3 regions of the Virgibacillus sp. CM-4 genome follow, and region 2 is predicted to be linked to each of the others. Evidence: riboswitches for the same ligand, from Rfam matches in the RefSeq annotation. Region 2 holds a riboswitch; each other region holds the start of a gene.

Region 1 (10,960 bases), 210 kb from region 2:
TGTTTGAAATCCTTAGCCTTTTCTGCAAGTATATCACGGCAAAAGCAATGGCAAGGATGTACAATACCCCATCTATAATTCTAATCGTTACTGTGTATTCAAAAAATGTCCCAGCCAAGAATTGCAGTACACCAATAGCAACTAAGTCAATTATCATCACCCATTTATAAAACTTGTAACTAATAATAATCCCCCCGTCTTCCGCGAAAGGGTCCTTATATGAATATTGGCGCGATGCTTATTAGTTAATCGCGCCCGATTGTTTAAAAGTAAAAACAAATTTTTTAAAGTCATATACTTAGAGTTGATTTGATAACTTTGTTTTAATCATCTTTTGTTGCTTTCTCATAAATCCTTCCATCGGTATCCGTAATAATAATCTCAGACTGCACTCGATTTAGTCCAATGGCAATGACAGGGTTCGCTTCAACTGAGTTATTATAAAATGTTCTTATTTTTATTTCAGTTGTGTTTCCGTATTCCTCGACATCTAGAACTTCTATGTTGTTACCTGCCATTTCTTCACCTAAAGATAAAATAACAGCTTTATTTCCCTCTGAAATAGTAAAGGTTTCGTATCCTTGAATAGTTGTATCTGTCTGAAGTTGCTCCGTATATGAACCAAAATCATCTCCACCAGAATATTGTGTTTTTTTCACTATCCAGTAATCAACTTGATTGAAATAGATCAATGCACTATACGAAATTATAAACAAAATGACAATGGTATATATTAACTTTTTCCCTAATGAACTTTGGCCAAACAAAGCTAATACAATTGAAATTGCCAGAATTCCTAAACTTAATACTCCAAAGGGCATACCTTCAAATCCACCTATTACAGTAAGACTTCCAATTAAAGATAGACCTCCAATTATCGCAACCACTAAAACCCTTTTCTTATTATCCATTGCTTTTACAAAAAGATAAGTAAGTGCATAGATTGCAAGGCCTATTAACAACCCTATTAAAAACATATATACAAACAAATTCCCACCACCTTTTATTTTTCCGAGCAACTCTTATGTAAACTACAACATATCAAAAGCAAGTATTGTGCCACGATCTGGCCCGTTTGTTGTATTGTCACATCCCATATTGTCAATGTCCTTGTATTAAAATTTTTTATAAATTATCAGAGTCATCTGTAACATGATCTAAGAAAATCTACAGGGCATAAATCGGGCACAAACATATATCCCATTATAAAAAAACCTTGCCACAAAATTGCTGTGACAAGGGTTTTATCTGTTTTAACCGATGGAACCTTCCATTTCGAATTTGATCAGACGGTTCATTTCGACTGCATATTCCATTGGAAGTTCTTTTGTAAATGGCTCAATGAAGCCCATTACAATCATTTCAGTCGCTTCTTCTTCTGATAAGCCACGGCTCATCAAGTAGAAAAGCTGTTCTTCTGAGACTTTAGATACTTTTGCTTCGTGTTCTAATGAAATATTGTCATTGTTAATTTCATTATATGGGATCGTATCTGAAGTTGACTCGTTATCCATAATCAAGGTATCACATTCAATGTTGGAACGGGCACCAGTTGCTTTTCTTCCAAAGTGAACCAGACCACGATAAGAAACTTTTCCACCATGTTTCGAGATAGATTTGGAAACAATCGAAGAAGAAGTGTTTGGTGCTAAGTGATGCATTTTTGCACCAGCATCTTGTAATTGACCTTTACCAGCCAATGCAATGGAAAGTGTCATTCCGCGAGCACCTTCTCCTTTTAGCAGAACAGCTGGGTATTTCATTGTTAATTTGGAACCAATGTTTCCGTCAATCCATTCCATCGTTGCATTCGCATCACAAGTTGCACGTTTTGTAACTAAGTTATACACATTATTTGCCCAGTTTTGGATGGTTGTATAGCGGCAGTATGCATCTTTCTTAACGAAGATCTCAACCACAGCACTATGCAATGAATTTGTTGTATAAACAGGAGCTGTACAACCTTCAACATAATGCACGGATGCACCTTCATCAACAATAATTAATGTTCGTTCAAACTGTCCCATATTTTCCGAATTAATACGGAAATAGGCTTGTAATGGTGTTGAAGTCTGTACCCCTTTTGGAACATAGATAAATGAGCCACCTGACCAAACAGCAGAATTTAATGCTGCAAATTTATTATCGGTTGCAGGAATTACTTTACCAAAATATTCTTTAAAGAGTTCTTCATTTTCTTTTAATGCTGTATCTGTATCTTTAAAGACAATACCAAGCTCTTCAAGATCTTCTTTTAAGCTGTGATAAACAACTTCAGATTCATACTGAGCAGATACGCCTGCCAAGTATTTTTGTTCTGCTTCTGGAATACCTAATTTATCAAATGTCTGTTTAATCTCATCAGGTACTTCATCCCACGTTCTTCCTTGTCGTTCAGATGGTTTTACATAATATACAATCTCATCAAAATTCAACTCAGATAGATCACCACCCCATTGTGGCATTGGACGCTCGTAAAAATGCTCTAGTGCTTTCAAACGGTAATCAAGCATCCACTGTGGCTCTTCTTTCATTTTAGAAATCTCTTCAACTACTTCACGTGTTAGCCCTTTGCCTGAGCGAAAAACCGAAACGTCACGATCATGAAATCCATATTTGTACTCTTCGATTTCTGGCATATTTTTTGCCATTCGTAAACCCTCCTTCAGGTATTGGTAGAAATCAACTATTAAACACTCACGTTACCCTTCATTCACTCCCTTTTCCATCGCTTTCCAAGAAAGGGTTGCACATTTAATTCGTGCAGGAAACTTCGAAACTCCTTGTAATGCTTGAATATCTCCAAGATCAATACCTTCTTCGTCTACTTCCTCACCTAACATCATCTGTGAGAACATGGTAGACATCTTCATTGCATCCTCTATCTTCTTGCCCTTAATTGCTTGTGTCATCATTGAAGCGGAAGCCATACTAATAGAACATCCTTCTCCTTGGAATTTCGCATCCTTGACAATCCCATCCTCCACTTGCAACTGGAGTTGTATACGATCACCACAAGTAGGATTATTCATATCAACGGTTAAAATATCCCCTTCTAGACTTCCTTTATTCCTTGGATTTTTATAATGATCCATAATAACTTGTCTGTAAAGTGTATCAAGGTTGTTAAAAGACATTACCAAAATACTCCTTTGTTTTTTGAAGTCCATCTACTAAGCGGTCAATATCTTCTTCAGTATTATAAAGATAGAAACTTGCTCGAGCAGTTGCAGTTACATCAAGCCAACGCATCAAAGGTTGAGCACAATGATGGCCCGCGCGAACAGCAATTCCTTCTGCATCAAGTACAGTGGCTGTATCATGTGGATGAACATCATCTAGATTAAAGGTAACTAGTGCAGCACGTTCCTCTGGACCAAAGATTGAAATACCATCAATGGTACGCATTTGCTTCATTGCATACTTAGCTAACTGCTGCTCATGCGCTGTAATTTGATCCATGCCGATTTCGTTAAGAAAATCAATTGCTGCGCCTAGCCCGATAGCCCCAGCGATAATTGGTGTACCACCCTCAAACTTCCAAGGAAGTTCTTTCCAGGTAGAGTCATATAAATTAACAAAATCAATCATCTCTCCACCAAATTCCACTGGTTCCATCTGTTCAAGTAATTTCTTCTTGCTATATAAAACACCAATTCCAGTTGGTGCTCCCATTTTATGACCAGAAAATGCGTAAAAATCACAATCAAGATCTGTTACATCTACTTTAATATGCGGTGCACCTTGAGCACCGTCAACAACTATGACAGCACCGTGCTCATGTGCAATGTTTGCAATATCTTTAATTGGGTTAACCGTCCCTAATACGTTGGAAACGTGTGTAACAGCAACAAGTTTCGTTCGGTCCGTTACGGTTTGACGAACATCTTCTAGACTTAATGTGCCATCCTCTTGCAACGGAATATATTTTAATGTAGCACCAGTGGCTTTTGCTGCTTGTTGCCAAGGAATGATATTGCTATGATGCTCCATCGGAGTTATAACAATCTCATCCCCTGCTTGTAAGTTTGCTCTTGCATAACTGTACGCAACGGTATTTATTGATGTTGTGGTACCACGGGTAAAAATAATCTCAGCAGTGCTTTCAGCATCAATAAACCGACGTACCTTGTCTCTGGCACCTTCATACGCTTCTGTTGCCTTCGTTCCAAGTGTATGAACACCACGATGCACATTTGAATTATAGCTTCGGTAGTAATTATCTACAGCTTCTATCACAGAAATTGGCTTCTGTGATGTTGCTGAAGAATCTAAATATACAAAAGGATGACCATTCACGTCCTGATTAAGAATCGGAAATTGTTCTCGAATGGCCTTTACATCCATTAGTAAACCTTCCTTTCAATTACCTGAGTTAATTGATTTTTAACAGCTTCAATTGGTAATTGATTAACTACTGGTGCTAAGAAACCATGAATAATCAAGCGTTCTGCCTCTTCCTGCGTAATACCACGACTCATTAGATAATACAATTGAACTGGGTCTACTCGGCCGACAGATGCGGCATGACCAGCTGTAACATCATCTTCATCAATCAGCAGAATAGGGTTTGCATCACCACGTGCCTTTTCACTTAACATCAGTACACGAGATTCTTGTTCTGCATTTGATTTAGAAGCACCGTGTTCAATCTTTCCAATACCATTAAAAATGGCTGTTGATTTATCCTTCATAACACCATGTTGTAAGATATACCCCTCAGAGTTTTTACCAAAGTGAACGATTTTAGCAGTGAAGTTCTGTGTTTGATTTCCTCGACCAACCGATACCGTTTTAGCATTGGATAGGGAATTCTCACCAACTAAATGTGTGATGTTTTCAGATACTGTATTCCCATCATTCATTTGTCCTAATGCCCAATCCACCGTTGCATCACGGTAAGCTACGCCACGACGATTATTATAAGCAGTCGTACCTTGAGCAAAATTATCCACTGCTCCGAATGAAATTTTTGCATTATCTTGTGCAATCACTTCGGTTACAACGTTCGCAACAGTTGCTTCTTGTTCATTGTGCGAGATATAGTTTTCCACATAAGTTAATGAACTACCTTCATCCGCTACAACAAGAACATGGTTAAACAGTGCTAGCTCTGGGTCTTCTTGCCAAAAAATCGTCTGTAATGGAACCTCCACTTCAACATTTTTTGGTACATATACAAAGACACCGCCGTTCATTAAAGCAGCATGTAATGCAGTCAAACGATGCTCATCAATCGAAACTGCATCTTTCATGTAATAACGCTTTACTAAATCACCATGTTTTTCTAAAGCTGTGAAAATATCCGTAAAGATTACTCCTTTGTCTTGGAGGTCTTTACTTAATGTACTGTACGCAACAGAGTGATTTCGTTGAATTAGAAGATTCTCAGGTAGATTATCCTGATCGAGAAATTCTTGTAATTCACTTGGTAACTCACTCAGCGACTGAATAGCATCACCAGGGGCTGTATGTTTGAATTGGCTAAAATTCCACTTACCGATCTTTGTTTTATCAGGTTTGGGTAATTCAAGAGCATCAGCTTGTTCTAGTGCTTGGAGGCGTAATTCACGCATCCATTCTGGTTCATTTCTTTCTTTCGAAAACTGATCAATATATTCTTTATCGTATGGCAGTTTTGTTTCCACAGTCATATTACCCCTCCTTACCATTACGCATTTTGCTCGATAGTTTCGTCTTCAATACCTAATTCTTCCTTAATCCATTCATAACCTTCCGATTCAAGGCGTTGTGCAAGTTCAGGACCACCCGACTTAACCACACGGCCTTGCATCATTACATGTACTTTATCAGGCGTAATGTAGTTAAGTAAGCGTTGATAGTGGGTAATGATTAAGCAACCAAAGTTTTCATCACGTAGTTTATTGATTCCTTTAGATACAACTTTTAAAGCGTCAATATCTAGTCCAGAATCAATTTCATCTAAAATCGCAATCTCTGGTTTCAATAGCATGAGCTGAAGGATTTCGTTACGTTTTTTCTCACCGCCGGAGAATCCTTCATTTAAGTATCGTTGGGCCATGTTTTTATCAATTTCAAGATAGTCTAAGACATTATCCATTTCTTTAATGAAGTTCATTAGTGAAATTTCATTACCTTCACCACGACGAGCATTCATGGAAGAACGAAGGAAGTCTGAAGTTGTAACACCACTAATTTCACTTGGATATTGCATAGCTAAAAATAAACCTGCACGTGCACGTTCATCAACTTCCATTTCCAATACATCTTCACCATCTAAAAGAACCGATCCTTCGGTAATTTCATACTTAGGATGCCCCATAATTGCAGAAGCCAAGGTAGATTTCCCTGTACCATTTGGTCCCATTACTGCGTGGAATTCTCCACCTTTTATAGTAAGGTCTACACCTTTAAGTATCTCTTTATCTTCAATTGAGACATGTAAGTTTTTAATTTCTAATGTTGATCCTGCCATATTGATACCTCCAAATACAAATAGTTTTATTGTTACTCTGTAAGGAATGTAAGATTCATTCTCACTTTATTCTCATTACAATCTTAAATCATTTCGAATTTATTATCAACTCTTTTAAACAGAGACCTTGAAGTATGGAAAATCCTTTGTTTATAGGATATCATGCCACCATGATAAAGTTCAAAATAAAAAGGTGCGAATACGCATTGTATTCGCACCTTTTTTCGTTATCATATATAGTTAATAATTATTCTTCACTTTTTCATATGCCCTTCATATTCAGCAGCAAAATGCTTACACTTCTCATGCTCTTGTTGACGCTTTTTCTCAATTGCTAGGCGTTTATCTAATTTTCTTTCGTATTCAGCAAAACCAATGTGATGGGTTTGCTGCATTGCCTTTTCCATTTCTGAAGTGTAATTCATGTCTATTCCACTATTAATAGGGAATCATCCTTTCTTGTTTTTGACACTAATAAGCGTATCACAAGTTTATTTCCCTAAACAAAGTGAATTAAAACGCATTTATCCATTTATATAATAAATTTTCCTCTATAACTTTGCTGAAAAAATTCTGTTCCGCTTTTTACGATCATATCCTTCATTATTCTCCCAATTACAAAATTGTTTAAAAATTAAGGCTATCCCCTTAAAAAGAGATAGCCTTTGTCCATCATTATTTTTGATTCCCACTTACCGGTACAACTGCACCACCATATTCCTCTTCCATAAATTGCTGTATTTCATCTGAATGTAATACTTCCACTAGTTTATTTAATGCTTCATTATCTTTATTCTCTGCTTTCACTGCAACTACATTCACATATGGAGAATCTTCATCTTCTACCATTAATGAATCCTCTAGCGGATTTAAGCCAGCCCCAATTGCATAGTTTGTATTAATCACAACTAATGCATTCTCATCTGATTCATAAAAATCAGGAAGCATTGCTGGACCATAATCTGGCGAAAACTTCAGGTTCTTCGGATTTTCCGTAATATCATCAATGGTTGCTTCTGCTTTCTTTACATTTTCATCTAATTTTATTAAGCCATTTTTCTCAAATAAAGATAGTACCCGGCCATGATCTGCTACGGCATTACTCATTACAACTTCTGTTCCTTCAGGAATAGCTTCTAAGCTAGAAATCCCTTTCGAATAAACACCCATTGGCTCAATGTGAATCCCATCAATATAATCTAAATCATATCCTGTATCTTCAATTGTTTGTTCCAGATAAGGAATATGCTGAAAATAATTGGCATCAATTTCGCCATTTGCTAAGTCATCATTAGGAAGAACATAATCCTCATATTCTTCAATTTCAAGCGTAATTCCTTGTTCTTCAAGGATTGGCTTGGCTTGTTCAAGAATTTCTGCATGAGGAACGCTTGAAGCGCCTACTTTTATTGTATTTGGATCTGAAGAACCTTCTTCTCCTCCACATGCAGCTAAGATAATACCTAAACTAATAAAAAGTACGATTGAAGTAATTAGTTTTTTCATTGTTTTCGCTCCTCTTGCTTGTCTTATTTTTCTAACGCTTATCTAATTTTCGTGTAATAAAGTCCCCAAGGAATTGGAAGATAAATACGATGACCACAATAATAACGGAACAGATGAGTACGACATCAAAATCTCTTCGTTGGAAACCAGAATAATATGCATAACTTCCTAACCCACCTGCACCTATTGCTCCAGCCATAGCTGTGTACCCGATTAATGCAATTGCTGTTACCGTAATTCCCGAGATTAATGCTGGCATGGATTCTGGTAACAACACCTTAAAGATGATAGTACTTGTTTTGGCTCCCATTGCTTTGGCAGCTTCTACAACCCCTTTATCAACTTCACGTAAAGCAATTTCCACTAGCCTTGCATAGAATGGCGCAGAACCAATAATTAATGCCGGCAAAGCAGCCTTTGGCCCACGTATGGTACCCATTAAAAACTCTGTAAATGGAAATAACAATAAAATTAATATGATAAATGGAATCGCGCGAAAGATATTAACAAACGATGCTGTTGTGACGTTCAGTACTTTATTTTGCCACATACCGCCATTTCTAGTAAGGAATAATAATAAACCTAATAATATTCCAAATACGAAAGTTCCAATTAAAGCAATAATTGTCATATAAAATGTTTCATATGTTGCCGTCGTTAAGTCTTCTAATTTAAGATTTGGAAATAATTCAGTCAGCATCACGGACAACCTCCAATTCTACCGAGGTTTGTTCACGAATAAACGTAATCGCTTGGGTGACATCATCTGGATTACCACCCATTTGGATGAACAATGTGCCATAAGCCCCTGCCTGAGTTTGTGTGATTTTCCCCTGCAATATACTCACATCTACCTGATATGTTTTAATAATTTGGCTGATCAAAGCATCGTTGGTTGTTTCCCCAACAAAATGAAGCCTAATAATTTTCCCTTGCTCGTTGTTTTTAATTAATTGGTTAATATCATTATCTTCCTCGTCAGATCCCATTACCTGCTTCACAAATTTTTTGGTAACCGACTGCTGTGGATGCAAGAATACATCTAAGACATTTCCTTGTTCAACCACTTTCCCATTTTCCATCACTGCCACTTGATTGCATATTTTGCGAATGACATGCATCTCATGGGTAATTAAAATGATCGTTAGACCTAATTGTCGGTTAATATCCACTAATAAATCCAAAATCGCATTTGTTGTTTCTGGATCTAAAGCCGAAGTTGCTTCATCACATAATAGAACAGATGGTTTATTAGCTAATGCACGCGCAATTCCAACACGTTGTTTTTGGCCGCCGCTTAATTGTGAAGGATAGGACTGTTCTTTTCCTGAAAGCCCAACTAAATCAATTAATGAATGTACACGCTCTAAACGTTCTTCTTTCGATACACCTGCTATTTCTAATGGAAATGCAATATTCTCTTCCACCGTACGTGACCATAACAGATTAAAATGCTGAAAAATCATACCAATATCTTGTCTAGCTATTCTAAGATCCTTTTTATTCAATGCTGTCACGACTTGATCGTTAATAACTACTCGTCCATTCGTTGGTTCCTCTAAGCGATTGAGTAATCGAACGAAAGTACTTTTACCAGCACCGCTATAACCGATAACACCAAAGATATCTCCTTGATCAATCGAAAGGGTCAAATTATCGACGGCTGTTGTGTCTGTCTTGTTTGATGTAAAAATCTTACTCAAACCCTCTATCGATATCACATGTCTTCCTCCTTCATTTCAAACTATCTATTATTGTACCCTATAAAATAAATAAAAACGCCTTTCTGTAAGAGAACAGAAAGACGTTTGAAATTCGTCATTTCGTCCTCTCATCTGTCAAAGCTATGCTTCGCAGGAATTAGCACCTTTCGAATAAACTTCGTCGAAGGTTGCCGCGGTTTCATAGGGCCAGTCCCTCCACCGCTCAAGATAAGAGTAAAGAATCTATTTATTTTCGATAAACTAAATGTTAGCATGCCGTTATACCCATGTCAATGACTTTTCACTTATTTGTTTGCAAACATTTCAGGTTTGTAAGTTAGTAAAAAGTTATAGATGTTCGGAATATCTTTGAAAGCATAAACCTTTTCTATAATTTCACCATCTCTTTTTATACATAAACAAGGCACACTCTCAATTTGATGTTCTTGCATAAACTCTGGATGGAGGGATGCATTCATTTCATAAAAAATGTCTTCTTGATGCACCGACTCTATTTTTGAAAGCATCGTCCTTGCAAGATTACATGTTCCACAAAAAGGGGTAAAAATATAAAGCAGATAGTTATCCTGTTTCAGCTGATCATTCGTAATTAATTGCAAAATATCACCTTACTATATGAAATTTAAATCAAAAAGATCGGATTAACAGCGATCCGTTTGCTCACTAATGTTTGAGCAAGTATATTTTCAGGTGTTGTAGCTACTTCTCGGTATTCACTACTAATATAAATATGGTTAGCATGTGGTAATTCTCTAGCCAATTGTTTGCGTAACTTTATTCCAGATTCATCTTCATCCACTAGGATATAAACGTCTTTATAATCAAGTGCATAATCTTCTAAAAGTTGATCAAAACGTTCTACACCTAAAGTTCCATTTGTACAAATGATGGTTAGGTCTTCAGAAATCACCTTTTTAATCTGTTTCTTATCTGTCAATCCTTCTACAATGATTATTTTTTCTAATTCATCCGTTATCATCACATAGCACTCCTCAGAAAATCAAGCGACAGGTTTTCATATATTATATGATGAAAAACTGTTATTTAGTGATTGTTTTCATAATAAATGTACAAGTTCTGCTCTGAATAGAATCATTTTCTTCATTGTAAAAACAAGGCTGATTGCAATTGAATTGCATATCAGCCATTACTGTAACTAAATTTAATTAATCCTCGCTTATTATTTCTCCATAACCATCAGCAGATAATAATTCGTCTAACTCTGATTTTTGGCTTGGTTCTACTACTACCATCCAAGCTTTTTCGTAAGGTG
Region 2 (10,960 bases):
CACTGAATAAAGGGTAGAGGGTAAAGACTGCGAACATAATAAATGTCGGGACCAAACAAAAAGCCAGAAATGTATACTTCTGTTTTTTTGACTGTACCATCCAATCACTCTCTCTGTTAATCGTTAGAAAACTTGACTATTTACATAAAATAACGAAAATCTAAATTGTACTTATAACTGATTTGCTTTACATGTTTATACCTAACTCCTATTTGGAAAAGCCATCAGCAGAGGTATGCAATCCCCTGCTGATGGACGGTCATGTTAATTACTATTCCGATAAGTTTCTGCCGCTTTTTCTGCCTCTTGAACAAATTCCTCCGCTGTCATATTTCCTAACATTAATGACATCAGCGCATTACCAATTGGTGTTTCCAAATCAGCACTCATCGGGTGTGGCTTTTCGTAAATTTGTACTTGTTCTGTATCATTGATCATTTCATTTGCTTCTGTTAAGTAACTTGGGATCTTATCACTTTGCGTTAAGTCCACCTCTGTGAGGTTCATGATCGCACCAGTATGTTCGGAGAATGACATCGCATAATCCCTTGTGAAGACAAATTCCACGAATGCTTTAGCAGCTTTTGGGTTCTCTGCATTTTCTGCAATTGCCAATGGTCGTAAATCCGGTACAATCGCAAATGGCTCTCCAGCATCCTGCATAGGTGATGGGATAAATCCAAATTCAAAACCATCAGGAATATCATTCTTCATCTCATTTGGCAGCCAGAATCCTACAGGAATAAAAGCATTTTCATGCAACAGAAAATTCATTTGAGATTGTGTATGATTTAAAGCACCTAAACCTTGATCAAACATGCCTTCTTGTTGCATTTTCTCCACTTTTTTCATCGTCTCTAACACGACATCACTTGTCCAAGCCCCTTCTTTCCCAGTAATTAGATCAGCTAGAAGTTCATCCCCGCCAGCTGCTCCAAAAGCCGGGTATAACATGCCTCGAAGGAAATAATATGGATGTTGACCAGAAGTAACAAATGGATCGATTCCTTCTTTATCTTTAATCTCAGTCATGGAACTCATAAAACTATTGAAGTCTGTCGGTACCTCATATCCTTTTTCTTCAAACAGTGCACGGTCATACCATGTACCCCAAGTATCAAACACCAATGGAAGTGAATAAATGTCACCATCGAATTTACCTGGATTTACGATAAAACTATCGATTAACTTATCCCCATTATCTAGTTCAATTCCCTCTACCCATTCCGTTAAATTCATTAGTTGTCCATCTTCCACCATTTGTGTTTCACTTGATCCTGCGCCATCGATATATACAACATCTGGTGGATCATTGGATACCCAACGAGACCGCATTTCTTCGTTAATATTCGGTCCGGCATGTTCGATTACGTTTACATCTGGATATTTCTCTTTGAAGTCAGCAATTACTTCTTTCCACCATGTATCGCCATATCCCCCAACAAAATACTGAATTTCTAGATCACCAGAAATCCCCCCTTCTCCACTAGTTTCTGAAGAATCCGTTGCCTCCTCTTCTTCTGATTCATCATTTGAAGAACAAGCAGCAACAACACCGATTAAAACTAAAGCCAGTAACCCAAGTATCCATCGGCTTTTACGGAACTCTTTCACTGTATAATCCCCCTTTATATGCCTTTTTTATATGAACGCATGAACAGAAGCACTCTATTCATGGAGTCCAACAACCTGAAAATGTCTATTAATTTATTGTATGTAAGGAACATGCATTAATGCCTAGTAATCCAGATGCTACTAGTTATATTCTCACACCCTTATCTGGCGAAACCATCATTACTGATTTGTTACCTTACCAAATCATGAATAAAAATTATTTAAAAAAATAATACAAATTAAGTTTTCTAATATATTTATAATAGGGATTTTTTTATGATTAAGGAATCGTTGGGAAGAAATAGTTAAAGATTCTAGAGATTAAAAAGCTGCTTTTCATCTCTAAAAAAATACGAAGGATAATTTCCAGTTTGCTATGGAAAGTATGAATCTAACATAAGGAGACCTGTTATGAGTTATATTATTGGAATCGATGGTGGCGGGACAAAAACACTTGCGCTTTTAGCTGATTTGCAAGGAAATATAATATCCACTTGTATCACTGGTCCCTCCAATCCGAATACCGTTTCATCAAGAGCGTTATCACATACTTTTGAAACGATCTTCTCTCAATTCAAAGAAGAAGCACCCGAAGCTTTTTCCAAACTCATTGGCATATTTGCTGGTATTGCTGGTGCTGGTAGCTCGATGATTCAAACACAACTATATCAACTACTCGATGCCTTATCTCCATCAGCTTGTAGGGTGACGGTTCAACCGGATGCCATTAATGCTCTTTATTCTGGCACATTAGGAAAGCCCGGCGTTGTTCAAATTTCTGGAACTGGATCATTAACTTTTGGGATAAACGAAAACCAACAACAGAGTCGTATTGGCGGTTGGGGGTATTTACTGGGAGATGAAGGAAGTGGTTATGATATTGGAAAAAAAGGAATAGCTGCTGCATTGCATTATCTAGATGGTAAGATAAATGAAACAATGCTTTTAAAGATGCTTTATGATTATTTTCATGTGGATACTGGACGTGATTTAATTGATCAGATTTATCATAATGCCGATCCTAAGCGTTCGATTGCATCTGTATGCAGGCTTGTTTTTCAAGCATATCAATCTGGAGATAAGGCTGCTTCAATTATTATAGATGACGCTGCTTGGGAAATTGCTAGAAACATTCACCTTCTTCATAAACGGCTATTTTCAGTAGGAGAACAAATAAATGTTGTAGTATGTGGCGGTGTATTCCAAAACAGTATATTTCCAACATTAATCAAACAGGAATTAAACAAAATTGTTTCGGGTATAACCGTTATCACACCTAAACTTCCCCCAGTATGTGGATCTGTGATTGGAGCATATTTGAGTGAGGATATGAATATATCCACCGATTCAATGAATCGTCTACAAAACTTTCAATCAAATAAATAACCGGAGGAAATCATATGAAAACGTTGATTTCCTCCGGTCTTATTATTCGCTTCGGAAAACTTCAACTCATGTTCCAGCACCGTTGCTTGTTGCAACGGAATCACGGTGGACAATTTGGTGTGGTATAATAATCCGTTTAGCTGGCTCATCTTTTGTCTGCGTTTTTTCAATTAATGCTTTAGCCGACTGAGCACCCAATTGATAGATTTGAATATCTACAGTTGTCAGTGACGGACTCGTAATTTCTGATAAATACACATTATTAAAACTAACCAAAGATATATCTGCAGGGACATCTACACCAAGTTCTTCTAAGGTACTAAGTACTCCAAGGCTCATCAAATCATCCGTTACAACAATTCCCGTTGGTCTCACTTTGAGAGCTAGCAATTGCTCAACTGCTTCCCTTCCTCCAGACTTGAGGAACTCAGTATGAATACGGTAAGCTTTGTCCGCGGCTATTCCAGCTTCTTTTAAGGCTGCTTCATATCCTGCTTCCCGATCCATTGTAACAAACAAATCCCTTGATCCACCGATAAAGGCAATCCTTTCATGACCTTGTTGAATTAAACAGGAAGTAATGTCCTTACCGGCAGTAAAGTTATCGTTATCCACATGGGTAATCTCATTCAAATGATCATACGGCTTGCCGACAATAACAAACGGAAAATCTTTCTCCCGTAGAAAATTCACAATTCGATCATTAACACGTGAATAAAGTAAGATAATCCCATCTACATAACTGCCATAAACCATTCTTTCCACTTCCGTAAATATTTCACTTTCTGTGCCTCCGCTAGAAAGTGTCATCGAATATTGTAATTGGTGAGTAATCGATCCAATTCCCCGAAGTACTTCTGGAAAAAACGGATTTTGCAATGACTTATCTGCTGATGAAGGCAATACTACACCGATTGCCTTTGTTGACTTTGCAACTAAGTTCCTAGCGTTTACGTTGGGATGGTATCCCAAATCCTTCATAACCTTTCGAACCTTCTTCTTTGTATCTGGGCTAATTCTCGGGTTATCTGCAATGACTCTAGAAACAGTAGAAGGTGATACCCCCGTTGCCTTTGCTACATCTTTTATTGTTACCACTGCGTTTTTCACCCTCTGTCTCCGGTAGGTTTTCCTAAGATAATGTTTTAATAAGATTCTAGCTTGTTTGTTCATTTATTATAACAAACTAAATACATATTGTGGATGAATTTTAAACTATCCCTTGGTTGCCCCTGATGTAAGCCCAGAGATTAAATATCGCTGTAAAAGTAAAAATACAAGCGCAATTGGTATAGCTATTAGTATTGACCCAGCAGCAAAGCGGGTAAAATTAGTGGAAAATTGATCATTGATAAAATTATATAAACCTAAAGCCAATGTATATTTTTCTGGACTAGTTAACACGATACGTGGCAATAAAAAGTCCATAAAAGGTGCCATAAAATTAAACAAAGCCACTACTGCCAAAATAGGCTTAGCAAGAGGTAACATAATCGTCCAAAATACCCTTAAATGCCCAGCTCCATCCATTTTTGCAGCTTCATCAAGTTCTTTAGGAATCGTATCGAAATACCCTTTCACTAGCCACGCATTAAAAGGTATTTGCCCTCCTAGATAAATTAGCATAAGTCCATATAACGAATCCGTTAACCCAATCGTGTTCAACAAAATATAAAGTGCTACCATTCCCATTAAAGCAGGGAACATCTGTAACAGTAAAAACATATATAAGCCATATTTTCTACCAATGAATTTATACCGAGAAAATGCATATGCAATTAACGAAGTAATGATAACTGATCCACCCGCATTAACTAATGCAACATATAGACTGTTTTGGTACCAAATAACATAATCACTGTTTGGATCCATAAATAACCATTTATAATGTTCTAGTGTTGGAGATTCAGGAAATAGATCGGTTACCAACATATTAGAGCCTGGATTCAGACTCATCATTAACGCCCAAAATAAAGGATAACCAATAATTATGAACATAATAAGAAAAAACAAGTAAATGAACGTTACCTCAATTTTCGATTTTTTCTTTTGTGACATAGCCATTAGTAACGTCCCTCCTCTTTAAAGGATGCTGTTTTTCTAAACTGGAAAAACGCAAATACAGAAATAATAATCCCCATAATGATTGTAATTGCAGCAGCCATATTGTAATTATTTGTCTCAAATGTAAGTTTATAAACCCAAGAAATTAGAATATCTGTCCCACCTGCATTTTGCCCACGCACAGCGGGGTTCCCTTCATTAAATAAATAAATGATGTTAAAGTTATTGAAGTTCCCTGCATATTGCATAATTAATAATGGTGCTGTTGCAAATAACACATGTGGTAATGTAATATGACGGAACTTCTGCAAACGGCTTCCCCCATCAACATCAGCTGCCTCATACATATCTTGTGGCACACTTTGGAGCACACCAGTAAATAAGGCAAATACAAATGGAAATCCAAGCCAGGTTTGAATCATAATCAATGCTACCTTTGCCCAAAATGGATCGGAAAGCCAAGGAATCATGGTTTCAAATTGACTTAGTATATCTCGATTAATTGCACCAAAAGTAGGATTAAATAAAGCAGAAAAGATTAAAATCGATACAAATGCTGGTACCGCCCATGGTAGAATTAAAATAGTCCGAATCGTTCGTTTAAATTTAATTCGTTTATCATTAACTAATAATGCTAGAAACAATCCTAAAATAATTTGAAAAGACGTTGCCACTACTGTCCAAACTACAGTCCAAGTAAATACGCTCAAAAATGTATCTTTCCAAATACCCACATTAGCTAAATCTACAAAGTTATTCAACCCAACCCAGCTCAATAAATGACGTGGTGGAGCATTGTATTGATTGTAATCAGTAAATGCCAAAGCTAGCATAAACATTAAAGGTACAACTACGATAAATAAAAGCATCAATAAACCAGGCAGAATCATAAAATATGGAAAACCATTGTTATAAAAGGCAGCCATACCTTGAATTAAAGTTGGATTTGATCTATGATTCTCCCTAGCAATTGCATCTGATCTAGCATCTTTCAAATTATAAAGATAGATTGCAATACCAAACCCTAAAATGATGAGTGAAATTAACCCTTGTATAAGTAATTGAATCGAATGATGGTCACGCGGAATAGTTCCTAGTGTGAATAATCCCCATATTCCAATATCAATATAGTTCCATGTTGTAATTAAGAATGAAACCGTCACAATCAATAAGCTAATACCTTTCAAAAAACGACGATTATAAAATTGTCCTAATCCTGGAATAATTGATAAAATCGTAGCAATATTACGAGGTTTTTTTATCCAGGCACTGCCACTATTATGATTTGTTGCCATTCCAGTATCCTCCTATATTTCCCGAATCACTTGATCATTCTAAAATGATCAAGTGAAACATTTATGGTGAGTTATCTCCCCATAGATTGTTCCTAATTTGCTCCAGAAGCGTCTATTTGACCCTGAATGGTTTCAACAGCTTCATCAAGGACATCTTTCACTGGTTCTCCTTTAGAAATAAAATTTAATGCATCGTTGATCGGATCCCAAACTTGCTGCATTGCAGGAACACTTGGCATTGGCTCTCCAAACTTTGTTTGTTCTGCAAATGCAGAAAAGATCGGATCCTCCGCAATAGCTGGATCCTCCATTGCATCATCACGGGCTGGAATTTCCCCAGCAATATCGTAATATGTCATAGAGTTTTCATAGTTTGTAATATATGCCATTAAATGCTCAGCCCACTCTTTGTTGTCTGAGTAATACGACAACATATATGATTTAACTCCTACAAATGATTTCGGGTTTTCTCCATTGTCCAAAATAGGTAATGGAACTGCACCGAGGTCGTTGCCTAGCGCCTCCGAGTATTCTCTTACCATCCAAGGCCCATTGATAACCGTTGACACTTTTCCTTCTTGAAATAATCCATTCATAATATCTGGAGTTAAATCTTGAGGAATATAGTTGTTATCGAACCATTTCTGAACAAGTTGACCACCCTCTACAGAACCTTCATTAGCTAATCCAATATCTGAAATATCATAGTTTCCATCTTCATTTGCAAACACATATGCTCCATTCCCAGAAAAGAAAGGATAAACAAAATAAAAATTAGCTGCTTCCATTAAAAATCCAAATTGGTCTTTGCTTGTATCTGTATCTCTCTCTGCAATTGACATAACATCTTGTATCGTTTCCGGAGTTTTTTCTACTAACGATTTATTATAATACATCGCATACGTTTCAATGACGGCAGGATATCCCCAATATTCATCTTCAAATTGAACTGCTTGCAGTGCGGTATCAGTGTAACCGCTTTCTTTATTTCCAAAGTTAACTGGATCTACTAATCCTCTAAGTACTAGATCACCAATTCGATCATGTGGTTGAAAAATAATGTCTGGACCATTCCCTGCAGGTCCTTCCACATCAAGCTTTTCCACTTGTTCCAGCATATCCACAGGAACCATATCTACCTTAATCCCGGTTTCCTCTGTGTATTTATTTGTAATTTGTTGAACTGCTTCTTGCTGCTTTTCCTCGGCATTTACCCAAAGTTTAAGAGAATCTGGCTTCTCCGGCATTTCATCCCCTGCTGCTTTCCCTTCATTGGTAGAATTTTCTTTTGGTTCGGTATTATCTGGACCACATGCAATTAAAATCACAGCTACCAATACCATTGTTAATGAATAAATCAAGCTCTTTTTCACTTGTACCCCTCCCATGATTTAATAGAGAACTGCATAAATAATGAAAACGTTTGCGCATTCATTATAACTTTATTATACATATTCCCCTAAAAATTACAACTCCATTTTAGAAACTTCTAATTATTTAATTAATAACTAATAAAACGCTTACATTATCATAGCATTAATGCTATGATAATTATAAACATTGGTAATGTATTTAAAAATTAATTAGTATTTAGCGCAAACGATTGTACAGAGGGAGGTAAAAAATGAATAAAGAAGCAATCTATCATCGTCCAAAAGATAATTTTGCGTATGCCTATGATAATGAGACCCTTCATTTAGTACTACGGACCAAAAAAAATGATCTAGAAATGGTGGAACTTGTATTTGGTGATCCTTATGATTGGATAGATAATCAGTGGCAGAGCGTGTCAAAACACATGAAAAAAACCGGTACAACAAGCTTACATGACTATTGGTTTATTGCTGTGAAACCGAATTATCGTAGAATGCGCTATGCGTTTATTTGCTCGAATGAACACGAATCTTGTATTTATAGTGAAGGTGGAATATTTGCAAGTCTCCCCTCGGATATTGCTAATTATTTTTGTTTTCCTTACTTAAGCTCCATTGATGTATTTAATGCACCAGATTGGGTGAAAGATACGGTATGGTACCAACTATTTCCTGAACGATTTGCTAATGGTAATGAACAGTTAAATCCAAAAGGCAGTTTACCATGGGGCTCTGCAGATCCAACACCTACTAATTTCTTTGGGGGAGACTTGGAAGGAATTATTCAACACCTCGATTACCTTGTCGATTTAGGAATCAATGGGATATACCTAACCCCTATCTTCAAGGCATATTCCAATCATAAATACGATACGATCGATTACATGGAAATTGATCCACAATTTGGAGATAAAGCTACATTTCGTCTATTTGTCCAAGAATGCCATCAACGAGGAATCAAAGTAATGCTAGATGCTGTCTTTAATCATAGTGGATATTATTTCCCACCTTTTCAAGATGTGTTGAAAAATCAAGAAGTGTCTATCTATAAAGATTGGTTTCATATTTGGAATTTCCCTATAGTAACCAAACCACGTCCGAATTACGATACATTTGCATTTGTGCCTACAATGCCTAAATTAAATACGAAGAATAAGGAAGTCAGAGACTATTTATTAAAGGTCGCAACATATTGGGTAGAAACATTTGATATCGATGGCTGGCGATTAGATGTTGCAAATGAAGTGGATCACCATTTCTGGAGAATGTTTCGACAAGCCGTCAAAGAAGTGAAATCAGATGTTTATATTCTAGGTGAAATCTGGCATGACTCTATGCCATGGCTACACGGTGACCAGTTTGATGCCGTTATGAATTACCCATTTACTAATGGAGCGATTGACTTTTTTGCTAAACAAAACATGAATGCTGCTACATTCACCGAGACCATCACTAGTGTTTTACATATGTATCCACAAAATGTGAATGAAGTCGCTTTTAATCTATTGGATAGTCATGATACCCCACGCATCTTAACTTTAGCAAATGACAATGAAGCCCGTGTAAAGCTATTGTACCTTTTTCAATTATCCTTTGTTGGAACACCTTGTATTTATTATGGTGATGAAATAGGAATGGCTGGTGATACAGATCCAGGGTGTCGTGCATGTATGCAGTGGAACCCTAACCAGCAAAAACAAGAACTGTATCGATTTGTCCAGTCTCTTATTCATTTACGCAAGACAAATCCACTTTTTGGTAACCATAGTGACATTCAATTTCTCCAATCGAATGATGCAAGCAACACCATTGTATATGAGAAAAACGACGGACATCATCGGCTCGTCTTCTTTCTTAATGCGGGTGAAAAAGAGGCAAACATAACTAGAGATATCCTACGTATAAGCAGTTGTAAATATCTAACTGAATGGCATATTCAAAACCAGCAAGCAAGGAAATATAGAATTGATGAATTACCAACTTCAATTACGGTACCCCCTCTTCATTTCCGTATTTTTGAAATTGTATAAACTTAAATTAAAAAAATACTTTTTTGGGAATTTCGAAAATTATCTTGACAGCCACATTCGTTTCTAAGATAATGAGTACAATCAAAATTTCATATTAACCTATCAAGAGTCAGGGGAGGAAACTGGTCCATTGATCCTGCGGCAACCATACTCTATTTGTTATTCCGAGTAAAGGTGCTAAATCCAGCAAACGAAACTTGTTTGAAAGATGGGAATTGTTTAGTAAACAATAATCAAACCTCTTTCAATCGAAAGAGGTTTTTACTTTTTTACTTGATAGGTAATGTTAACAAATTAAAGGAGGAATGGGATGGCTCGAATCGACGACAAGAAAATCAATGACATTACTGAAGCTCTAGAGAAGATTGAATTCGGATCATTAGCAATTACGATACATGAAGGAGAAATTACGCAGATTGACACAACGGAAAAGAAACGGTACCCGTTACAATCAAAACGAAAAAAACATGTAAACGGGTAACGACGTGCTTATTGGAACACCAAAAGCACAGTTAAAGATTATTTACAAGGGAAACCGAATAAACGATTAACATGCTAATTAGACGACTAAAGGCATCCATTGAAATTAAGGTATTTGTATTTCCTTTATTAATTTGGATGCCTTTTTTTAACTTTCATATGGAAAGGAGACGTAACATGGACTTGTTAGCCGAATTAGATAAACGAATCTTAATCGGCGATGGTGCAATGGGAACTTTACTTTATTCCTATGGGGTCGATCATTGTTTTGAAGCATTAAATCTTTCTCATCAAGAACAAATTGCACATATTCATGAATCTTACATTCATGCAGGTGCTGATCTTATTCAAACTAATACATATGGGGCAAACTATATGAAGCTCGCAAGATATGCTCTTGAAGATCAAGTAAAAAAGATAAATACCGAAGCCATAAAAATTGCGAAACAAGCTGCAAATGAAGAAACTTTTGTTCTTGGCACTATCGGTGGTATTCACGGCACACAAACGCTGCAAGCCACAACAGATGAAATCAAAAGAAGTTTTCGAGAACAGTTGTACTGCCAATTATTAGAAGGTGTAGATGGACTTATCTTAGAGACCTATTATGATCTTGAAGAATTAATTACTGTTTTAGAGATTGCAAGAGACGAAACAAATCTTCCAATTATTGCAAATGTATCAATGCACGAACCTGGTATCTTACAAAATGGGATAC
Region 3 (10,960 bases), on a different contig from region 2:
ATTGCTGCGCCATAATAACATTTTCTTAGTGTAGATAAATCTCGCACCTCAAAATCAGGATGACGGAGTATCGCTATCCATACAGTAGGAGGACAAAATAGCTGTGATGCACCAGTTTCTTCAATTGTTTTAAGAATCAACTCCGGAGTAGCTTTTTCAAGGATGATACTACTGCATCCAATATATATACTCGGACCTAAAAATACATGTAATTGCGCGCTATGATATAGTGGCAATGCATGAATCATAATGTCATCGCTTTCCATTTTTCCACTGAAAACACAACTTGCGTATTCGTTCATGATGCTTTTATGCGTGAGCATAACCCCTTTTGGCCGTGATTCTGTACCACTTGTATATAACACATGACAGAGGTCATCATCAGCAATTTCAACTTCAATCTTTGCATTAGAATTGTGCCCATCTTGTATATCCTTTAAGTTCTTCCATCCTTCTACCTGGTCTTCACTGTTCTCCATTATATACCGATATTTAATTTCTTTCGCTTTTTCCTTCGCTGAAATATCTAGTACATCCGCGTACGCTTTAGATGCGATAAATCCCGAAGCTTTCGCATGTTCAATAATGTAAGCTGTATCCGTTGTACTCAACATATAATTAATTGGGATCATCACTGCCCCAATACGTGCAAGAGCAAAATTGACTATCACAAAGTCCAAGCTGTTTTTCGACATGACAATGATCATATCTCCTTTACCCATCCCATCTCTCTTAAAACCATATGCTGTGAGAGTTACTAGTGTATCTAATTCCTTGTACGTAACTGTCACCCCATTGTAAGCGATTGCGTTTTTATCTGGCATTCTAGCTGCTGTCCGTGAGAGTATATCACTAAGCGTGTTCCGTCTTGCACGTTGAATCATTTTCATTTCATCATGTACATTTGCCTGCGTGTTCATTTACTCACCCCTCAAATGATAAAATTTATATAAAAAGATAGAATTTTCTTTTTTTTAGTTTAATTCAGATATTTAATAAAAGCAAGAAGCTTGGTTTTAAACAAAGCAAAATCCCAATTACTTCGGATGGTAGTTGGGATTTTAACGTTATTTTTTTGAAATATCTTACTGCCAAAAGGAATGAAATAAGGATAATTTTTGAGGAACAATAAGGCGTCCGAAGCTTGATGCGAGTAGGTATTGTTTGTTTACCAAAGTTATCGTTTCGGCGGAAAGCATGGCTTATTTCTTGCAATTATGATGATGCCGATGCAGCTACTCGTTTTAGTTATTCCTCCATCCATTTAAATATATATTCGTTTAGGTTGATTTTTCTTTTTTTTCTTTGGAGTAACATATCCTCGCTCATAAATTCTACCAGTTTGTAAATTGCATCTATCTAAAAATGTTTCTAATGATTTGGCTTCACTTTCCCTAAAAGCATGATGAAATAGTGCTGCTGCTACTCTGGCATCCTCAAGCGCATGATGATGATTAAACGTCATCTGTAGAAAGTTCGCTAGTGTATGTAACTTATAATTAGTTAAGTCGGGCCAAAATTGCTTGGACAATCCAACGGTACAAAGATAATTCATTTCAGGATAGGGTAATCCAAAATAATCAAGTGTTTGCCGAATAACACTCATATCAAAACTAGCATTATGCGCAATTACTAAACCACTTCTTAAATACGATTTGATCGATGGCCAAATTTCAGGAAACGTCGGTTCACCCACGACATCAGCTTCATTAATTCCATGCACGTGAATATTCATAGAATTAAAATGCATAAGTGGATTAATTAAATGATAGAATTCATCAATAATTTTTCCATCCTCTAAAACTACTATCCCCACTGCACATGGACTAAATCTTTTTTCATTTGCTGTTTCAAAATCAATCGAGACAACCCTCATATTTCTCCTCTTCTTTCTTTTATTCAATATTAGGATATTTCCAAAATATCCCACGCGGTAATCATACCCAATAATTGTTTGGAAGGTTTACCATTTTTGGTAATGAGCAATGCTTCTAGTCGCCTTCCTTTACTTGTATGTTCTTTAAAAATTTCTATGGCCTCATATATTGTCATTCCATGATGTATAAAACGAGAATTATCTTGTTTTTCAAATGGCAAGATCTCTTCTAGTTGACAACTACTCTTAGCAAATGACTCTTCTTGCTTTTTACTAGCTAGCCAGTTCGTTATCCCCTTTTGGGTTAATAATCCTTTGTACGTATCTCCTTGATAAATAGGAAATTTAGATAACTGTTTTTCATGAATAATTGTTAAAAGTTGATTTAACGGATCGTTACTCTGATAATAAAGTACTTGCCTAGAAAATAAAGGAGTTACCCGTTTTGGCTCATTTAATTCTATTTCAATTTCTTCAATTCTCTCCACAATTGCATCATGCGGTTCTGCAATGGCATGTGTCATATCTAATTTATTATGTACGATAGCATTTCGTAGTTCTGCAAACTCCAAAAGATCATCACTATATTCGCGAACGAGGGCGTTAGAATTTCTAAGTATTTTTACAGCCTTAGAGAAACCTACATCTTTCTTATGAATTAATAACGCACGTAGCATTTTTTCTATTCGGTTGAATGCAGTAAGAAAACGCTCTGAGTTTTGATACATGGTTGTACTCCTCATTTTCATAGTAAGATGGGAAATAACGCCTTTTTTTCAGTAGATTGATTCATGGGTTTCGAAAAAAATAGAATGAAGCGGTTCTTCATCCCGAAAATGAAACATTGTGTTTATTGACTATGGCAGTTTATTTCCTGCTGCTTGATAAATGTCATACCACTCTTTTCGAGTAATCTGAAGGTCAGATGCTGTTGCTATTAGTGACAAACGCTCTTGATTCATCGTACCTACAACAGGTTGAATTCCTGCAGGGTGACGTAGAATCCATGCAATAGCAATTGCTGTTTTTGTTACTCCGTATGTTTCAGCTATTTCCATAAGCTTTGTATTTAATTCAGGGAATTTTTCATTATCAATAAAAACGCCCTCAAAGAATCCATATTGAAATGGTGACCAAGCTTGTATTGTCATATGATTCATTCGAGAATAATCTAATACACTTCCATCTCGATTTATTCCATTTACATGCTGGGTGTTTACTTGCAGACCTGCATCGACCATTCCAGAATGCATAATACTGAATTGTAATTGATTAACAATTAAATCTTGTGCAACGTATTGCTTTAATAATTCTATTTGTAATGGGTTATGATTACTCACACCGAATTGTCTAACTTTACCACTATCTTTAAGAACTTGGAATGCCTCTGCCACCTCTTCAGGTTTCATTAACGCATCCGGACGGTGGAGTAATAATACATCAAGGTACTCTGTCTGGAGACGTTTAAGTATTCCATCTACTGATTCTACTATATGGTTTTTAGAAAAATCAAAGAACCCCTCTCGTATTCCACACTTTGATTGAATTTTCATTTTTTCTCGTACCGAAGGACGCATTTGAATAGCTTTAGCAAATATTTCTTCGGAATGCCCTCCGCCATAGATATCTGCATGATCAAAGAAGTCGATTCCAAGACCCAATGCATGGTGAAGTAATTTTTCCGCTTCCATTACAGACAATTGAGTTAGCCGCATACAGCCAAATGCAAGGTTAGAAACAAATAGGTCACTCTTTCCCAACTTTAATTTGCGCATACCACTCATCTCCTCTTCTATTTTATAACTCTAGCATATCATGAATAAAGAAAATTTGAAGTTTTAAAATAATAATGTTGACAAGACAATGTATATACGGTAATCTTATTTTCAATAATTAAATTAATCGTATAACTTCTTATCCAGAGAGGTGGAGGGACTGGCCCTTGGAAGCCTCGGCAACAGACTTTTCATACGTACTGTGCCAATTCCAGATGCATGCTGCATGAAGATAAGAAGAGGACAAGCTAATGTATATCAAAGCCTCTTCTTATCTATAAGAAGAGGCTTTTTAGTTATACAAACAAAAAGAAAGAAGGTATGTAAAATGACAACCACTCTTATTAAAGCTCCATTCAAGGCAGACCATGTAGGAAGTCTACTTCGACCAGAGAGACTGCATCAAGCAAGAAGAGATTATCAACAAGGCACGATAACAAAAAAGCAACTACGTGCGATTGAAACTGAAGAAATTAATTACATCGTTGATAAGCAAATTGAAGTTGGCTTAAAGGTAGTTACAGACGGTGAATTCAGAAGAACTTGGTGGCATTTAGACTTTTTGGAACATTTAAACGGCATTGAAGGATATGTCCCATCATCTGGCTACCAATTCAAAGATGTCGAAACAGAAAAATACGATGTACGTAACACAGGTAAGATTTCGTTTCATTCAGAGCATCCGTTTATACAGGATTTTATTGCGTTCAAAGAAATTGTTGGTGATCGTGCAGTACCTAAACAGACAATACCGAGCCCAAATCAACTTTTCAATAAAGGGATTCGAAATTCGGAAATCTACCCAAACATCGAAGATTATGCCAATGATGTAATCAAAGCATATCAAGATGCAATTCAAGCATTTTATGATGCCGGCGTTAGATACCTTCAATTAGACGATGTCTACATTGCAGGATTATCAGCACCTTCTATCCCATTTAATGATGGCGATTATTCAAGGGAACAATTAATTGATTTAGCTCTTCGCGTTGTTAATGGTGCATTAGAAAACAAACCAGATGACCTAAAGATTACCACCCACTTATGTAGAGGTAATTATCAATCAACTTGGGCTTTTGAAGGCAGCTATGCTTTAATCGCACCAACATTATTAGCAAAGGAGAAAGTAAATGGCTTTTTCTTCGAGTATGATGATGAACGTTCCGGTGACTTTACGCCTTTAAAGCATATTCCTACTGGAGGGCCACAAGTCGTATTAGGTGTTGTAACTTCGAAGACAGGAGAACTTGAAGATAAAGAAGCGATTATCGCTAGAGTAAAAGAGGCAGCCAACTATGTACCTTTAGAGCAATTATGTTTAAGTCCACAATGTGGATTTGCTTCTACCCATCACGGCAATATCTTAACTGAGGAGGCACAGTGGAGGAAACTAAAATTCATTGTAGACGTTGCGAAAGAAATTTGGGAGTAACGATTCCTTACACCAATTATATCTATAAGCGTAATTTTATCGAAGTTTGAAATCGTTTTGCTTTTCGAAGAATATGGCCTTAGCTAACCCGGATAAGCAAAGTTCTTATCCGAGTGGAGCATCATGGGCCTTGTTGTTTCCGCAGAAGCCGAAGGGTTTCTACTGCTTCTTATCGATATATCAGTGGCTGCCTCCTTTCATAAAATCGTTTATGGAAGGAGGCATCATTCTAAATTTGATACCGCTTTTCGGAGGAATTTTATTCGGTTACCATTTGTAATTCAACCGGAATGAAACCTTCTACTTTTTCGCCTTTGACAATCTTTCCAACAGCAGCAATTGCTCTTTCACCGATTAAACCTGGCTGCTGTGCGATGGTTGCATCCATCGATCCTTCTTCTACAGCTGCTACTGCGTCATCAGTAGCATCAAACCCGACAACAACTACGTTATCTAATAAGCCCTGCGCCTGCAGTGCTTCCACTGCACCGAGTGCCATCTCATCATTATGCGCAAATACAGCATGGAAGTCTCCAACACTTTGTAAGATATTTTCCATTACGGATAATCCTTCGGTACGATCAAAATTTGCCGATTGACTAGTAACTACTTCGATGCCTTCTAATTCATCGACAATATGATGGAAACCCTCTCCCCTTTCTCTAGTAGCCGATGCACCAGCAATCCCCTGTAACTCAACGATTTTTCCTGTTTCTTTAAGTTGTTCAGCAATAAAATCTCCTGCCATTTCCCCTCCTTCAACATTATCTGAAGCAATATGAGTTACCACCTCTCCTCCACCTGCACTTCGGTCAACTGTAATTACAGGAACATTCGCGTCATTTGCCAATTCAATCGCTGAGACCACTGCATTCGAATCCACTGGGTTAATCAATAAAACATCAATGTCTTGCTGTAATAAATCTTCGATATCACTCAATTGTGTTGATGGATCATTCTGTGCATCGAAAGTAATTATTTCATATCCCGATTCCTTTGCACTTGCTTCTGCACCATCTCGCAATGTTACAAAAAATGGGTTATTTAAAGTGGAAATGGATAAACCCACTTTTACATCTTCACTCGCTTTTTCATTATTCGATTCATCTGAACCATCAGATGCTTCTCCAGGTGCTTCTGTTGAACATGCCACGAGAAAGAGAAATAATCCTAAGGTAAAGCTTACAAGTAATTGTTTTTTCATGTCCATTCCTCCTAATTACGTATAAATTATCACTACTTACGATGTTTTACGATCTAATAATACAGCTAGTAGAATCACCCCACCTTTGACAATTTGTTGATAGAAAGATGGAACATTCAATAAATTTAATCCATTATCTATAACACCTATAATTAGCGCACCAATTAAGGTACCGACAATTCTTCCACGGCCTCCCGCAAGGCTTGTCCCTCCAATTACAACCGCTGCAATGGCATCCAGCTCATACATGGATCCGGCTGTCGGTTGGGCAGAATTCAATCGACTTGTAATAATAATACCTGCTAAAACAGAAAGCATACCAGTTAGTGAATATACCCAAATTTTAACGCGATCTGCTTTTATTCCTGATAACGTAGCAGCCTCTTCATTACCACCTACGGCATATACTTCCCTTCCAAATACAGTTTGTCGAAGAATAAAATAAAGAACAATAAATACAATCACCATTACTATGGCAGGAAAGGGAATTCCAAAAACATACCCCTTGCCGATCATCTCAAAGGCAAAGCTATCCGATAGTCCAGTGATTGGTCTTCCATCTGTGTAGACTAATGTTATACCTCGATAGATTGTCATTGTGGCTAATGTTGCAATAAATGGCGCTACTCTTCCCTTTGTAATGATCAATCCATTGACCGTTCCTAAAATGAGGCCGATTATTAAGCCAATACATACAGCTAGGATCGGGTCTATTCCACTTGTTAATAGACCTGCTGTCAATGCACTGCCTAGTGCTAGAATCGATCCTACCGATAGGTCAATTCCAGCGGTTAATATGACAAATGTCATCCCAAATGCAATTAACGCATTAACGGAAACTTGTCGTAATAAATTAAAAATATTCGTTAATGTAAAGAAATTATCGCTCATTATTGCTAATACGCTAGTAATAAGAATTAACCCGAAGAGTGGTCCCAATGTTGCTAATTGAAGGCGACCTAGCTTTTTCATGCTCTCTCGCCTCCTGTTGCTGCAGTCATAATTATCTCTTGATCCACATCGTTCCGACTAAAGATGCCAATTGTTCTTCCTTCATGTAAAACCATGATACGATCACTAATTCCTAACACCTCTGGTAATTCGGATGAAACCATGATGATAGCCACACCCAGCTCCGTTAGCTCATTCATAATATGATAGATTTCTTTCTTTGCCCCAACATCTACTCCTCTTGTCGGCTCATCTAAAATTAATAGTTTGGGTTTAATACCTAACCATTTTGCTATAACTACTTTTTGTTGATTACCCCCGCTTAAAGATTTTACTTCTTGTTCTTTACCAGTCATTCGAACTTGGAGTCGATTCATTAAATGATCAATGAAAGCTATTTCTTGTGATTTTCGGATAATTCCTACTTTTGATATCGTTTTCAAATTTGGTAATGCGATATTTTCCCGAATGGATGACTGCAATACTAGCCCCTTTGCTTTTCGGTCTTCAGTAATAAATCCTATCCCTGCCTTCACTGCGTCATTTGGATGTTTAATGACTAACTGTTTACCATGTAATTTTATAGTTCCTTCATTCTTTTTACGAAATCCAAATAAGACTTCCATTACTTCGGATCGTCCAGCTCCCATCAAACCAGAAACACCAAGTATCTCTCCTTGTTTTACATCAAAACTAACATCTTGAAAATATCCTTTTCTAGACAAATGATTTACCTCAAATATTACTTCTCCAAGCTTTCCATTCCTTACTGGAAAACGTTCTCCAAGTTCTCTACCCACCATCATTTTAACTATTTCCTCAAAGGATGTTTGTTCGGTGGCTTTAGTACTAATAAATTCACCATCACGTAGAACGGTAATTTGATCACAAATTTCAAAGATCTCTTCCATTCGATGTGAAATATAAATAATGCTAACACCTTGTTGCTTTAGAGTGGAAATAACATAAAATAGGTTTTTAATCTCTCTTTCTGTTAAAGCAGCAGTCGGTTCATCCATAATAAGTAAATCCGCATTAGCTGCTAATGCTCGAGCTATTTCTACCAGTTGCTGCTTACCTACAGATAAATCACTAGCAATATCGTCTGGAGAAATATTGGATACTCCCAGTCTCTTTAAATTTCGTTCGGTATGTAGTTTCATCTCCTTTTTATTTAGAATACCAGTTTTTTTGTACGTTATTTCTTTACCTAGAAACATATTCTCAGTAACTGTTAAGTAAGGAATAATATTTAATTCTTGATGAATAACCACAATACCTTGTTTCTCTGCTTGTTTTGGATCAGAGAAATGTACCTCCTTGCCCCGAACTTTTATCACCCCTTGATCACGGGTGTGTATACCAGTGAGTACTTTGATTAGTGTTGATTTCCCTGCACCATTTTCTCCCATTAATGCATGTATTTCTCCTTGGACTACTTGAAAACAAACGGAATTTAAAACGTGATTCCCAGCAAATCTTTTATCAATATTTGTCATCTCAATTATCTTGGTTGCTTTAGTCACTTCTATCCCCCCTTGTCCCTATAATGCCTACTCAAACACTGTATTCACATATGGTTGAATAACTTCAGTTATTAAAACGATTTGGTCTTTTAATGTGACCATGAGGAATATACAGATAATAATATGTAAAAACTCTATATTGCCGTGTTTTATCAAGAATGAAGATTCCTACGACTTATGCCTTTTGTTTACTATATTCCTAGTGTTTTTTTAATTATGTTGAATCTCTAACTACTAATTTTGTATCCAATTTTAATTGTTGTATTTCGCTATTTGGATGATTAATATGCTCTAATAATAAATGTGCTGCCTGTGCCCCAATTTGATAGATTGGCTGTTGTATGGTTGTTAATGAAGGAGTGGCTGTTTCAGCCATCGCAATACCATCAAACCCTACTACAGCTAACTGACCCGGTACTTTAATTCCTAGCTTTTCAGCTGCTTTCAAAACACTGATGCCCATCAAATCATTCGCTGCAAAAATACCGTCAATTTCAGGATGGTTCACGAGTAATTCTTTCGTAATTGAAATCGTCATTTCATAATTATATTCTCCACAGACAACGTAACTAGATAAAAACCATTTTTCTTCTTTCACGACATCGAGATACCCTTTTAATCGCTCCATTGTATTAACTGCAAAATCAGGGCCACAAATATGGGCTATACGTTGGCATCCCGCATCTTTTAAATACTGTGTGGCTACTCTTGCACTTTCGCGATTTTTAATAGTGACGGACGATAATTTATCGCTTACAATCCGATCAAGCGCGACTACAGGCACATCTATATGACCAAGATGTTTCGGTTCTAAATTACTTGATACAATAATAAAACCATCCACAGATTTTTGCTGTAATGCTTCTAGATAAGCTTTTGCTTTTTCAGGATTGTCATCCGTATTACAAAGAACAAAGGTGTACTGATGTTTTTTTGTAACGTCTTCAACTGCACGTGCAAGTTCAGGAAAAAAAGGATTCATAATATCAGGAACGAATAGTGCAATTATTCTTGAGCTACCCTTATAAAGACTGCGTGCTATATCATTCGGTCGATAGTTTAATTGGGTAATAGCCGCTTTTACATGTTTTCTAGTATCTATATTTACGTATCCATTATTATTTAAAACTCTAGATACAGTAGCAGTAGAAACATTAGCTAAATTAGCCACATCTTTTATTGTTGCCATGTTTTTTAACCTCTTCCGGAATTAAGTTGATAGTTATATGTAACCCGTTACATGTTACATCTTAGAGCTCCTTGCAGAAATTGTCAATATTTTTTAAAATATCCCTATCTTCCAAAAAGATAAACTGGTATATCTTTACTCTGACAACCAGCATTTATCTTTTCCTACTCAGTAAATATGAAACGAAGACAAAAAATTGGGGTTATTCCTATAATCATCCGAACGATTTCACTCGAATCTGTTCGGATTACTTCATTACATGGTTCTATATTCCTCCGCCAACATAACTCGCCTTCTGGACGTAATAAAAAAAGAGAGGGACTCCCTCTCTTTTACGTGCATCAGCTTGCAATCGTTTTTGCTAGTTTTTGTTTGTTTTTTGTATGATGTTGAATTAACGTATAGATAAACCAACTTAATACGATTGCCCAAATAATTGTCCCAAGTATCATTGAAATGGAATAGTCTAACTGGAATCCTTCCGGAGCATAGAAGATATATGTGCTAACAACTGCTGTCATAAATAATGCTGGTATACTACAAATCCAATGGAACTTATTATGTTTTAATAAATACATAGCGCCTGTCCATAACATAAATGTAGCGACTACTTGGTTTGACCAGCCAACATAACGCCATAAAAATGTATAATCAATTAAAGATAAACAAAAAGCTGGAAGTGCTACTGGAATAACAAGTAAAATGAGTGATTTTTTCCCCATTATATCCTTTTTTGCTATCTGATTAATTAAATCAGCTAGCATCATCCTAGATGAGCGTAGTGCTGTATCCCCTGTAGTAATCGGTAGAATCATAACACCAAGAATTGCTAAAACACCTCCGAATGAACCAAGTGTAGCAACACTTATTTCATTTACTACCCCGGCAGGACCACCACTATTTAATACAGCCTGTAATCCATTTGTTCCGTTATAAAAAGCCATTCCTGCTGCCGCCCAAACTAATGCAATAATCCCTTCACCGATCATAGCCCCATAAAAAACCTT

Evidence for each region. A riboswitch is a leader RNA that binds a small molecule or an ion and turns the genes downstream of it on or off. The one in region 2 is predicted to bind S-adenosylmethionine.
Region 1: linked by a shared signal. The riboswitch ahead of M948_RS24420 (methionine ABC transporter ATP-binding protein) and the one ahead of M948_RS42720 (YezD family protein) in region 2 are both predicted to bind S-adenosylmethionine.
Region 3: linked by a shared signal. The riboswitch ahead of M948_RS39215 (5-methyltetrahydropteroyltriglutamate--homocysteine S-methyltransferase) and the one ahead of M948_RS42720 (YezD family protein) in region 2 are both predicted to bind S-adenosylmethionine.

Annotation. Positions count from the first base shown of each region.
Region 1 covers NZ_AUQA01000002.1:96,633-107,592, forward strand. Annotated here, with positions in the region: gene M948_RS24380 (hypothetical protein) at 324-989, opposite strand; gene sufB (Fe-S cluster assembly protein SufB) at 1,254-2,651, opposite strand; gene sufU (Fe-S cluster assembly sulfur transfer protein SufU) at 2,703-3,137, opposite strand; gene M948_RS24395 (cysteine desulfurase) at 3,127-4,347, opposite strand; gene sufD (Fe-S cluster assembly protein SufD) at 4,347-5,654, opposite strand; gene sufC (Fe-S cluster assembly ATPase SufC) at 5,672-6,457, opposite strand; gene M948_RS43415 (hypothetical protein) at 6,712-6,882, opposite strand; gene M948_RS24410 (MetQ/NlpA family ABC transporter substrate-binding protein) at 7,133-7,963, opposite strand; gene M948_RS24415 (methionine ABC transporter permease) at 7,995-8,663, opposite strand; gene M948_RS24420 (methionine ABC transporter ATP-binding protein) at 8,653-9,684, opposite strand; SAM riboswitch class I at 9,792-9,901, opposite strand; gene M948_RS24425 (thioredoxin family protein) at 9,972-10,286, opposite strand; gene M948_RS24430 (toprim domain-containing protein) at 10,310-10,666, opposite strand; gene gcvH (glycine cleavage system protein GcvH) at 10,854-10,960, opposite strand, start outside.
Region 2 covers NZ_AUQA01000002.1:302,107-313,066, forward strand. Annotated here, with positions in the region: gene M948_RS25360 (carbohydrate ABC transporter permease) at 1-100, opposite strand, end outside; gene M948_RS25365 (ABC transporter substrate-binding protein) at 265-1,587, opposite strand; gene M948_RS25370 (N-acetylglucosamine kinase) at 2,026-3,000, shown strand; gene M948_RS25375 (LacI family DNA-binding transcriptional regulator) at 3,067-4,098, opposite strand; gene M948_RS25380 (sugar ABC transporter permease) at 4,216-5,058, opposite strand; gene M948_RS25385 (carbohydrate ABC transporter permease) at 5,064-6,359, opposite strand; gene M948_RS25390 (sugar ABC transporter substrate-binding protein) at 6,452-7,732, opposite strand; gene M948_RS25395 (glycoside hydrolase family 13 protein) at 7,984-9,762, shown strand; SAM riboswitch class I at 9,859-9,977, shown strand; gene M948_RS42720 (YezD family protein) at 10,073-10,243, shown strand; gene M948_RS25400 (bifunctional homocysteine S-methyltransferase/methylenetetrahydrofolate reductase) at 10,420-10,960, shown strand, end outside.
Region 3 covers NZ_AUQA01000007.1:72,704-83,663, reverse strand. Annotated here, with positions in the region: gene M948_RS39235 (fatty acyl-CoA synthetase) at 1-920, opposite strand, end outside; gene M948_RS39230 (3'-5' exonuclease) at 1,265-1,876, opposite strand; gene M948_RS39225 (CBS domain-containing protein) at 1,906-2,604, opposite strand; gene M948_RS39220 (aldo/keto reductase) at 2,734-3,651, opposite strand; SAM riboswitch class I at 3,788-3,890, shown strand; gene M948_RS39215 (5-methyltetrahydropteroyltriglutamate--homocysteine S-methyltransferase) at 3,980-5,083, shown strand; gene rbsB (ribose ABC transporter substrate-binding protein RbsB) at 5,343-6,287, opposite strand; gene rbsC (ABC transporter permease subunit) at 6,324-7,259, opposite strand; gene M948_RS39200 (sugar ABC transporter ATP-binding protein) at 7,256-8,737, opposite strand; gene M948_RS39195 (LacI family DNA-binding transcriptional regulator) at 8,979-9,953, opposite strand; gene M948_RS39190 (carbon starvation CstA family protein) at 10,295-10,960, opposite strand, start outside.